DNA from 2 places in the Streptomyces sp. NPDC101151 genome. Region 2 is predicted to be linked to the other one. Evidence: riboswitches for the same ligand, from Rfam matches in the RefSeq annotation. Region 2 holds a riboswitch; the other holds the start of a gene.
The links. A riboswitch is a leader RNA that binds a small molecule or an ion and turns the genes downstream of it on or off. The one in region 2 is predicted to bind cobalamin.

Region 1 (5,796 bases), on a different contig from region 2:
GGCGCGAACACGCCCGGTTGCTCGGGCTGTTGGTGATGCTCAGGGCACTCGCGCAGGGCGACCTGGTCGAGGCGGACGCGTTCACGTCACTGGACTTCGCGGAGGTGGTGGACGCGTCGGTCTCCGACCTGCGGCGCACGCACCCCGACGCCGAAGTGTCCGTGCGGGCCCCCACGGGGCTGCGGGTGCACGGCTGGGAGCAGGGGCTGCGTTCGGCGGTGGACAACCTTCTGGCCAACGCCTGGACCCACGGCCGCTCCGACGACGGCGTCTCCCGCATCGAGGTGGTCCTGCGCCCGTCCGGTGACCTGCACCAGCCGACCGCGGTACTCACCGTGGACGACCACGGTCCCGGCATCCCTGCCGAGCGTCACGAGGAAATCTTCCAGCGCTTCCACCGGGGCCCCGACAGCCCCGGCTCCGGCCTCGGGCTGACTCTGGTCGCCCAGCAGGTCGCCCTGCACGGAGGCAGGACCGCCGTGCAGGGCCGCCCCGACGGGCGGCCCGGCACGCGCTTCGAGGTACGACTGCCGACCACCGGCATCCGCGACGTGGAAGGCACCCTGCCGCTCCTCAACCGGGACTGGCTGACCGGCGCGGCCGGGGAACCACCGGATCCGGCCCGGACGGCTCCCGGGAGGACTTCGTCCACCTACAGCTCGCCGGGGCAGCGCAGAAGCTGATGCTCGCGAGGGCAGCTCGGCGGGTGTGAAGACGACGAGCGCGGCCGCGTGGTCCGCACCGAGGGCGTGGACGGCCTTCTGTCCGGGACGCTGACGTACGACGACGCGGCACGAAAGTCGACGTACAGACTGCCTGGGCCGCGTCTCGGTGCACCGCTACAACGCCGAGGGCCAGGTCGAGGAGGAGACGGATCCGCTGGGGGCACCTCACCCGAGCCCGCTGGGACGAGTACGGCGCCCGGCATGTCGCCGTCACCGACGCCCTGGAACGCACGACCCGGTACGCCTGCGACGCCTCAGGCGACCTGACGGACCCTCACCCTGCCGGACGGATCGGTCGCTCGGGCCGCGTGCAACGCGTTCGGGCAGCCGACGGAGGTCGTCGAGCCGAGCGGGGCTGTCCGGCGGCACACCTACGACGAGCGGGGGCAACCTCCGCATGAGCGTCGACCCTACGGGGGCCGAGACCCGGTACACGCACGACGAGGCGGGTCGCCCGACAGCAATCACCGACGCTCTCGGCCACACCCGCACCGTCGCGTACGACCCGGCCGGCCTGCCCGTCGCGACGACCGACGAGCTGGGCCACACCAGGGCGATCCGCCGGGATTCCTTCGGCCGGATCTTCGAGCTGACCGATCCGCTGGGCCACGCCACCCGTCTGGGCCGGACCAGCGAGGGCAATCCGTCGTGGCGCCGACACCCGGACGGCTCGCGCGAGTCATGGGCCTGGGACGCGGAAGGCAACCTCCTCGGCCACACCGACGCCGCCGGCAACACGACCCACCACACTCCGGGCCCCTTCGACGGAGCCGGCGGACAATCACCACGGCTATGTACGCACTCCGCGGACCTGGATCGACCCCCTCGGTCGTTCCCCCTGCAACTATGGCACCGACGACTTGTACCAGGCGGCCGCCACCATCGAGAAGGGCCAACTGTCGCCGGCCGGCTGGGCCTGGCAGAAACACGGTGACCCAAGCCCTGGCAATCTGGCCAAGCTGGGTCAAGCTCATGTCGCTATGTACAATTTCGGCAAGGTTACCAATAGTGAGCGGCCCGAGATCGCCAACGAGATGATCCAGGACATACTCACCGACCCGAACGTGGTCGAGAAGGTCAACACCTCGGCGTCAGCTCAATGCGGTGGCATCACCCGGGACTTCAGGGTTCCCGGAGGCTGGGGCGCCCGATGGAGTTGGCGTGGGGGCCAACTCACTTTTGTGGGACTCCTGTAATGGTGGGGCAGCACGAGGCCGAACCGGCCTACCGGGCAGAGGACTTCGTCACAGATGGAGCACTGCGGGACGTCTGCGTCCTCGACACCACGATCGACGACTGGCGGCGCATGTTCGACGGGCTGCGCGCGGTCCCGGGGCACCATGTCCTTACCTGGACGCTCTATGGCACGACGGAGAGCGGAGCCTTGGACGCCTCCGCCGTATGGTCCCGACTGGAGCGGGATCCGGAGGAATCGGCGAGCCTGGCCATCGACGTCGACGGTGTGTGGTTCACCTGCTATTTCTTCTACATCGAAGAGCTCGAGTTCACCTTCGATCCTTCCGACGTGGTCGACAGGGCGACCTTCACACCCGTTCGTGCCTTTGTGACCTGGCTGGGAACGGCGACGGGCCGGGAAGTCATCGTGACGATGGAAGGCACCGACCACGCTGCCATGCCTGCCCTGATCCGGTGGCGGCCGTGAAGTTCGTTCTCCGCACCGGGGCGGATGCTGACGCAGGTGGCGGAGATGCCAGACGGGAAACGGTACTTCTGGGTTGCGCGGACCATCACCCGCGGAGGATTCGGCCATCACGCGCCCCGCGCCGAGTTCGCGGTGGCACTCGGCTGCGAGCTGAGGCACGCCCACCGGCTCGTCCACGCCGAGGGGATCGCTCTGGACGACCCGCGGGCCGCGACGCCCATCGGTCTGGGCTGCCGGATCTGTGAGCGCCGCGACTGCGCGCAGCGGGCCCGGCCACCGGCCGGCGGCCGGCCGGCCATCGACCCGGACCGGCGTACGTACGTGCCGTATCCCGGGGAGACCCATACCCCATGACACCGATGGCCGGTGGGTCAGAAGCGGCCCCGTGGCGGGCGCCCTTTCGGCCGGGTCGCCACTCGCGTGCCCGGGTGGTCGCCTCCCCGGGCGTGCAGGGCCGGGAAACGGCGGCAGCTCTCGGCCTGGACGGCGCACAGGCGCGGGATCTGCCGGACTTGGACGGTCGTACGGTCGCCGTGCCGAGTCGCAGGTGGCGCGGACGGGCGTGGCTCAGGAAGCCATGTCCCGGTGCCGGCGCAGCAGCGCCGCTATCGAGCAGCGCAGACACTCGGTGCCCTCGCCCCGCTCCGTTGCTGTTTCCGTGGCGCAGGACGTCAGGCACGGTGACGACAGCGTGCCCTCCGGCTCTTGGCAGTCCGCCGGAACGTGGACCAGCGTCTCAAGCTCTTGAAGTAGCTTTTCGGTCCGCTTCGCCTGGTGGGCGAGCACCCGCACCCGGGCGCTCTGGCCGCCGATCTGCCGTCGGCTGGCGATCAGTTGCTCGTACTCCTCGACGGTGAGGGCCACCGCCTCGCGGCCCGCGAGGGTGATGCGGCGCGGCTGGAGATGTCTGGCCACTCTGTCCTCCGCTCCTCGGCTTGGTGGTCCCCGCCGGATCGGTCGGCGGTCTGTGTCATGTCCGTGATCCGATCGCGTGGGTGCCCGGAGAACGCGAGAGGGCCCCCGGATGGTTCCGAGGGGCCCTCACGTGTCCCAAAACCGATCAGTTCGAGGCGGGAACCGTCCGCCCGGACGGTGCTGCCGCGGGCTTGGGGTTCAGCTGGCGCTCGGCCAACTCCCCGAACAGCAAGCCGAAGCCGCCCCACAGGACGGACTGGATGGCCAGTGCGGACAGCCGGAACCGCCACAGCAGGGCGGCCGGGAAGTCCTTCGGGACCTCGTTGATGACGGGCAGGAACTCGTAGGCCAGGCCGATCACGACGCCGAAGGCGGCCACCGCGACCACGGTCGCCCACCAGGTACCCAGGCTGGGCGCCAGGCGCTTGCCCAGGATGGTGGCAGCGATCGCGAGGAGGACGCTGAGCAGCATCATCAGGAAGTACAGGGTGGTTCGCTTGCTGATCGTGTCGGGGTCGCCGACCGACGGCGGGTTGGCCGGGTACTTCAGGAACGGCACGACGTAGACGGCGATCAGGGCGCAGCCGGACAGCAGCAGTGCGGTGGCCCGCGGGCTGAAGCGGCCGACGCGGCCGAGCGCGAAGCAGTAGGCGAGCGCTGCGATGCCGCCGAAGGCGACCCCGTAGACGAGGACGCCGGTGGCGAGGCCAGCCGTGGACTGCAGGGAGCGGGAGACGACTTCCATCTCGTGCTCGTGGGAGTGGGCGTCCTCGAAGGCGATCGCCTTGTCGACGCTCGGCTCACCGAGGAGGTAGGCGACGACCAGGGCGAGCACGCCGGCGGCCAGGCCGGCGAGCATGCCCCGGACGAGGAGGTTTCTTACCGTTGCGGAGTTCATGAGTGTGCGCTGTCCCGTCGGTTCAGTGGCAGGGGAAGCCGAGCAGGTGGCGGGCGTCGTGAACCCACTCGTGGACGTCCGTGCCGTTGAACACGGAGGTGGCGCCCTGCTCAGCGCCGACGAAGTACAGCAGGACGAGCATGAGGATGCCGAAGAAGACCGCCCAGGGAGCTATCGCCTTCAGCGGCAGCGTGGCGGGAACGACGGGGGTGGTGGCTGTCGGCTGGGCGACGGTCTGCGCCATGGCAGAACCTCCTCTGGGAGTTCGCGTCCCATCTCGGTGGTGCACAGGACGACGGCCACGGGTCTGACTTGCCAGACACCCAGGGGATGTCTCGCATACAGTGGCGCGACCGTGCCGGATTCCCACCGGCTTCCGTCTCGCCGTCGTCAATATCGGACAGACCGTACCGCGTGACGCGTGCACGGCCAAGACCACGTCCGCCTGGCGTGATCTTCCTCTCGGGCCAGGCGGACGATCCGGTGCCGCGACACTCAACGGTGACGGAATTCCGGCGGCCGCTTGTCGACGAAGGCGGCCATGCCCTCCTTCTGGTCGGTGGTGGCGAACACTGCGTGGAAGAGGCGCCGTTCGAAGCGGACCCCTTCCGTGAGCGTGGTCTCGAAGGCCCGCCCCACGGCTTCCTTCGCCATCATCGCCACCGGCAGCGACATGCCCGCGATGGTCTCGGCGACGGCGAGGGCCTCGCCGAGCAGATCGTCGGCAGGCACCACACGGGAGACCAACCCGGCGCGCTCGGCTTCCGCCGCGTCCATGGTGCGCCCGGTCAGACACAGCTCCATGGCCTTGGCCTTGCCGACGGCGCGGGTCAGGCGCTGGGAGCCGCCGATGCCGGGGATCACCCCGAGTTTGATCTCGGGCTGGCCGAAGACGGCGGTGTCGGCGGCGAGCAGGATGTCGCAGAGCATGGCGAGCTCGCAGCCGCCGCCGAGGGCGTATCCCGCGACGGCGGCCACGGTCGGTGTGCGGAGCTGTCCGAGCCGGTCCCAGGCGGCGAACCAGTCGGCGAGGTACATGTCCAGGTAGCCCTGTGGCTGCATCTCCTTGATGTCGGCACCGGCCGCGAACGCCTTCGCCGAGCCGGTGATCACGATGCAGCCACAGTCCGGGTCCCGGTCGAGGGCCTCGGTAGCGGCGACGACCTCGCTCATGACCTGGAGGTTCAGCGCGTTGAGAGCCTTGGGCCGGTTGAGGGTGAGCAGGGCGGTGCGGCCCTTGCGTTCGACGAGGATCGTCTCGTACTCGGTGGCCGGGTCCATGCTCATGCCTCTTCTCCGCTCTGATCCCTGATGGTGCGGACGATGCCGGAGAAGTCCTCCGCCGCACCGGCGCGCTCGGCGTAGGCGGCGTACAACTCGGCCGCGCGCAGGCCGAGTTCCGCATGCACTCCGCCTGCTCTGACTGCGTTGGCCGCGAGCCCGAGGTCCTTGGCCATCAGCGAGGCGGCGAATCCCGGGCGGTAGTCCCGGTTGGCGGGGCTGGCCGGCACGGGGCCGGGAACGGGGCAGTTCACGCTGAGTGCCCAGCACTGCCCGGATGCCGTGGAGGCCACGTCGTAGAGAGCCTGGTGGGA
Region 2 (5,796 bases):
TCCCGGCCGTGGTCTCGCTCATCGGGCCGAAGGTCTTCTGGCCGTCCAAGTCCTGGCAACAGGAGCCGGCCAACGCGCGTTTCGCCGCCCTCGGCCGCGGTGTGCAGCGCCGCCCGGCGCTGACGGCCGTGGTGTCCGGACTCGTCATGGTCGCGCTGTCGCTCGGTACGCTCGGCTACAAGGCCACGTTCGACCTGGCGTCGGGCTCCATGCCCAAGACCAAGGAGTCCATGGTCGTCCAGGACGAGATGCAGAAGGCGTACTCGGCGGGCGCCGCCGCACCCACCGACGTCTATCTGTCCAGCACCGGCGGCAAACCGCTGGACAAGGCCGGCTTCGACGCGTACGCGAAGAAACTCGGTGCCGTGGACGGCGTCGCGACTGCCCGCATGACCCAGCTGAACAAGGAAGGGACCACGGCGGACTTCACCGTCACGCTCAAGTACGAGGCATCGACGGACAAGGCGATCGACACCGTGGGCGAGGTGCGCGACGTCGCGCACTCCGACGCCCCCGAGGGGACCGAAGCCCTCGTCGGCGGCATGTCCTCGATCTACAAGGACATCAACACCGCGGTCAACCACGACTACCGGACGGTCTTCCCGGTCGCCGCCCTCCTGATCATGGTGATCCTGGGGCTGCTGCTGCGCAGTGTGGTCGCCCCCTGGTATCTGATGGCCTCGGTGGGCCTCGGCTTCGGCGCCACTCTCGGCGCAACCGTGTGGATCTTCCAGGAGGGACAGGGACACTCGGGTCTGATGTTCATGCTCCCGGTGATCATGTATCTCTTCGTTGTCGCCATCGGCACCGACTACAACATCCTCATGATCGCCCGGCTCCGCGAGGAGGCCCGCGAGGGCCGTGACCCGCGTGAGGCGGCCGGCATGGCGCTGCGACATGCCGGGCCCACCGTCGCGGCGGCCGGTTTCATCCTGGCGGCGACCTTCGCCACGATGATGCTGGCGGGCAACGCACTGCTCACGGAGATGGGCTTCGCGGTCTCCTTCGGTATCGCGGTCGCCGCCTTTGTCATGTCGATGTTCTTCACCCCGAGTCTCACCGCGCTGATCGGCCACGCGGCCTGGTGGCCGGGGCACGGTGACCGGGCGGTGGAAGCGGAAGTCGTCGCAGGCGCCGGATCCTTCGATGCCGATCCGGTCCACGACCACGGCCGGGACGCGGTCGCGCACGATCCGTCGGGTCGCCGCGGTTAGCGGCGCTGTGACAGGGCGGGTCTGCCGGGCCGTACGGCCCGGCAGACCCGGCGTTCCCCGGTAGGACCGAGCGCGCGCTTCGGGTGCACGGCGAGAGGAAGATCACGACTGTCCAGGCGGTCTTGGCCGGGCAGGCGGCACGCGGTACGGTCGGTGCGATATTGACGACGGCGAGACGGAAGCCGGTGGGAATCCGGTACGGTCGCGCCACTGTGTGCGAGACACCTTGGAAGAAGGGGTGTTTCGTGAGTCAGACCCGTGGCCGTCGTCCTGTGCACCACCGAGATGGGACGCGAACTCCCAGAGGAGGTCCTGCCATGGCGCAGACCGTCGCTCCGCCGACAGCCACTCCCGTTGTTCCCGCCACGCTGCCGCTGAAGGCGATAGCGCCGTGGGGGGTCTTCTTCGGCATCCTGATGCTGGTTCTGCTGTACTTCGTCGGCGCCGAGCAGGGCGCCACCTCCGTGTTCAGCGGCACGGACGTCCATGAGTGGGTGCACGACGCCCGTCACCTGCTCGGCTTCCCCTGCCACTGACGCGAGGGACGCCGCACTCTCATGAACTCCGCAACGGTAAGAAACCTCCTTGTGCGGGGCATGCTCGCCGGTCTGGCCGCCGGTGTGCTCGCTCTCGTCGTCGCCTACCTCCTCGGTGAGCCGAGCGTGGACAGGGCGATCGGCTTCGAGGACGCCCACTCCCACGAGCACGAGATGGAAGTCGTCTCCCGCTCCCTGCAGTCCACCGCCGGTCTGGCCACCGGTGTCCTCGTCTACGGGGTCGCCTTCGGTGGCATCGCGGCGCTCGCGTACTGCTTCGCGCTGGGCCGGGTGGGCCGCTTCAGCCCGCGGGCGACCGCGTTGCTGCTGTCGGTCTGTGCCCTGGTGGCCGTGTACGTGGTGCCGTTCCTGAAGTACCCGGCCAATCCGCCGTCGGTCGGTGACCCGGACACCATCGGCAGGCGGACCACGCTGTATTTCCTGATGATGCTGCTCAGCGTGCTCCTGGCGATTGCCGCCACCATGGTGGGCAAGCGCCTCGCGCCCTCGCTGGGCGCCTGGTGGGCGACGGTGGCCGCGGTGGCGGCGTTCGTCGTCGTGATCGGGGTGGCGTATGGGTTCCTGCCGGTCGTCGACGAGGTGCCGAAGGACTTCCCGGCCGCTCTGCTGTGGCGGTTCCGGCTCTCGGCGCTGGCCATCCAGACCGTTCTGTGGGGCGGTTTCGGTCTGCTCTTCGGCGAGTTGGCCGAACGCCTGCTGAACCCGAAGCCCGCGACCGCCGCGAGTGGACAGACGATTCCGGCCGCACACTGAATCCTTCAGGACACGACAGGGCCCCTCGGAACCATCCGGGGGCCCTCTCGCGTTCCCCCGAGCACCCGCGGCGTGCAGGAGCGGAGGAGCCCGGTGGCCGCACATCCCCACAGCCCCGACCGTTCCACATCGCTCCTGGCGGACCTGAGGCGGTCGCCCTGACACGGACACCGGCTGCCTGCGCTGCGCGGTCGCGGAGTCGCTGCGGCGCCACCGGGACGCGACCGCCTGCGCAACCATCATGGTGAGCGGCGTCAGCGACCTGCTGCTTCCCCCGACTGGGCGAGGTCGTGTCCGAGCCGCAGGTTCCAGCGGCCGGACCGGCCGGTGACTTCCGTCGCCGTGAGCGGCCTGACGTCGACACGCCAGAACGCGGCCTCGGGCGCGCCCAGCGCGTGCACCACCACGGCCCGCACCACCTCCGGCTCCACCACGGCGACCGTCCTGTCGTCGGCCAGAGCAGTCGTGTCCAGCCACCGTGCGATCCGCGCGCACAACACCCGTACCGACTCTCCGCCGTGCGGTGCGGCCCCCGGATCGGCCAGCCAGCCGGCCACCGCCTCCGGCTCGGCGGCACCGACCTCCTCCAGCGTCCGCCCCCGCCAGCGGCCCATGTCCAGGCCCGCCAGTGCCGGGTCCGGTGAGGCATCGAGGCCGAGCGCGGAGGCTGTCTCCCGGCAGCGCACGCTGGGAGAGGCGAAGACCCGGCCGGCAGGCGGCAGGGATCCGGCCGCCGACCTGGCCCGTGCCCCTGCACTTTCCTCGATCGAGTCGCCGTCGTCGAAGCGGGCCCGCCGCAGTGACGGTGTGGTCGCTGGTGAGATGAGGGTGACACGGCTGGTCACGCGGTTGCTCCTCCTGCTTCCGCCGCACGGCGGGTTGTCCTGGACCGAATGCGTACGACGGTACGGGCATGCCCGGCAGCCATGCACGCCCGCCCCGGCCAGAACGGACGGGGGGGGGGGCTCGGTGACCGGAGAATGGCCCGCTACAGCTCCGCGCGCACCGTGCGTGCCGCAGCGACCAGGTTCTCCAAGGAGGTCCGCACCTCGGGCCAACCGCGGGTCTTGAGCCCGCAGTCGGGGTTGACCCACAGGCGCTCGGCGGGGATGGCCCGGAGCCCGAGGCGCAGCAGTTCGGCCGCCTCGTCCGCCCCGGGTACCCGCGGGGAGTGGATGTCGTACACGCCCGGTCCGGCCTCGCGCGGGTAGCCGTAGGCGGCGAGTTCGCGGGCGACCTGCATATGGGAGCGGGCGGCCTCCAGGCTGATGACGTCCGCGTCGAGGCCGTCGATGGCCCGGACGATGTCGCCGAACTCGGCGTAGCACATGTGCGTGTGGACCTGGGTGTCCGGCCGCACGCCGCTGGTGGTCAGGCGGAACGCCTCCGTGGCCCACGCCAGGTACGCGCCATGGTCGGCGGCACGCAACGGCAGTGTCTCGCGCAGCGCGGGCTCGTCCACCTGGATCACCGAAGTGCCCGCCGCCTCCAGGTCGTTCACCTCGTCGCGCAGGGCGAGGGCGACCTGGCGGGCGGTGTCGGCGAGCGGCTGGTCGTCACGGACGAACGACCAGGCGAGCATGGTGACCGGCCCGGTGAGCATGCCCTTCACCGGGCGAGGGGTGAGGGACTGGGCGTAGGTCGTCCAGCGCACCGTCATCGGTTCCGGGCGGGAGATGTCCCCGGCCAGGATCGGCGGACGGACGTAACGCGTGCCGTAGGACTGGACCCAGCCGTGCTGGGTGGCGAGGTAGCCGGTGAGCTGTTCGGCGAAGTACTGGACCATGTCGTTGCGTTCGGCCTCGCCGTGCACCAGGACGTCCAGGCCGGCCTTCTCCTGGAAGGCGATCACCTCCTGGATCTCCGCCCTGATCCGCTCCTCGTAGCCGGCCGTGTCGATCCGGCCCGCACGCAGGTCGGCACGGGCGGTGCGCAGCTCGCCTGTCTGCGGGAAGGAGCCGATGGTGGTCGTGGGCAGCAACGGCAGGCCGAGGTGGGAGCGCTGGGCGGCGGCCCGCTCGGGGTACGACTGGGAACGGCGGGCGTCCGTATCGGTGACGGCGGCGCCGCGGGCGCGGACGGCCGGATCGCTCGTGATGGGCGAGCCTGCCCGGGAGGCGAGGTCGGCGCGGTTGGCGGACAGTTCGGCGGCGATGGCGTCCGGGCCGCGGGTCAGCCCGCGGGCCAGCGTGACGATCTCGGTGGTCTTCTGCCGGGCGAAGGCGAGCCAGCGCCGGATCTGTGGCTCGATGTCCCGCTCCGCCGAGGCGTCGAGGGGGACGTGCAGGAGGGAGCAGGAGGCCGACACGTCCACCCGGTCTGCCAGGCCGAGGAGGGTGCCGAGCGTGGCGAGGGACTTCTCCAGGTCGTTGACCCAGATGTTGCGGCCGTTGACGACACCGGCGACCAGGCGCTTGCCCGCCAGCCCGCCGATGGCCGCGAGCGCGTCCAGGTTGGCGGCGGCCGACTCGGTGAAGTCGAGGGCGAGGCCGTCGACCGGGGCCTTGGCGAGTACCGGCAGGGCGTCGCCGAGGCGGTCGAAGTAGGAGGCGACGAGCAGCTTCGGCCGGTCCGTGAGGGCACCGAGGTCGCGGTAGGCGCGGGCTGCCGCGTTCAGCTCGGCCGGTGTCCGGTCCTGGACGAGCGCGGGCTCGTCCAGCTGCACCCACTCCGCGCCTGCCGCGCGCAGGTCGGTGAGGACCTCGGCGTACACCGGAAGCAGTCGGTCGAGCAGGGTGAGCGGGTCGAAGTCCGCGGGCACGCCGGGCGCGGGCTTGGCGAGGAGAAGGTACGTGACGGGACCGACGAGCACGGGCCGCGCGGTCAGGCCGAGCGCGAGGGCCTCCTGCAACTCCGCGACCTGCTTGGCCGAGTTGCCCGAGAAGACCGTGTCCGGACCCAGTTCGGGCACGAGATAGTGGTAATTGGTGTCGAACCACTTGGTCATCTCGAGCGGCGCCGCGTCCTGCGTGCCGCGCGCCATGGCGAAGTACCCGGCCAGCGGGTCGGCGGTGACGGCCTCCCGGTGGCGTGCGGGGATCGCGCCGACCATGACGGTGGTGTCGAGCACGTGGTCGTAGTACGAGAAGTCGCCGGTCGGCACTTCGCCGATGCCGGCGTCCGCGAGCTGCCGCCAGTTCGTACGGCGCACTTCGGTGGCGGTGGCGCCCAGGGCGGCGGCGGTGACGCGGCCCTTCCAGTAGCCCTCGATCGCCTTCTTCAGTTCCCGGCTCTGTCCCTGGCGGGGGTAGCCGTACACGGTGGCCCGTGCT

Region 1: it holds a riboswitch for cobalamin, as region 2 does, so the genes downstream of both, ACIRU3_RS34710 (CbtB-domain containing protein) here and ACIRU3_RS24685 (CbtB-domain containing protein) in region 2, are expected to answer to the same signal.

The regions. Positions count from the first base shown of each region.
Region 1 covers NZ_JBIWPP010000027.1:16,897-22,692, reverse strand. Annotated here, with positions in the region: gene ACIRU3_RS34745 (sensor histidine kinase) at 1-683, shown strand, start outside; partial or broken gene ACIRU3_RS34740 (hypothetical protein) at 1,005-1,094, shown strand; gene ACIRU3_RS34735 (hypothetical protein) at 1,123-1,659, shown strand; gene ACIRU3_RS34730 (hypothetical protein) at 1,921-2,388, shown strand; partial or broken gene ACIRU3_RS34725 (short-chain fatty acyl-CoA regulator family protein) at 2,392-2,742, shown strand; gene ACIRU3_RS34720 (hypothetical protein) at 2,956-3,303, opposite strand; gene ACIRU3_RS34715 (CbtA family protein) at 3,449-4,201, opposite strand; gene ACIRU3_RS34710 (CbtB-domain containing protein) at 4,224-4,445, opposite strand; cobalamin riboswitch at 4,482-4,625, opposite strand; gene ACIRU3_RS34705 (enoyl-CoA hydratase) at 4,697-5,488, opposite strand; gene mmsB (3-hydroxyisobutyrate dehydrogenase) at 5,485-5,796, opposite strand, start outside.
Region 2 covers NZ_JBIWPP010000014.1:1,300-7,095, forward strand. Annotated here, with positions in the region: gene ACIRU3_RS24680 (MMPL family transporter) at 1-1,214, shown strand, start outside; cobalamin riboswitch at 1,346-1,495, shown strand; gene ACIRU3_RS24685 (CbtB-domain containing protein) at 1,532-1,750, shown strand; gene ACIRU3_RS24690 (CbtA family protein) at 1,772-2,524, shown strand; gene ACIRU3_RS24695 (histidine phosphatase family protein) at 2,779-3,369, opposite strand; gene metE (5-methyltetrahydropteroyltriglutamate--homocysteine S-methyltransferase) at 3,513-5,796, opposite strand, start outside.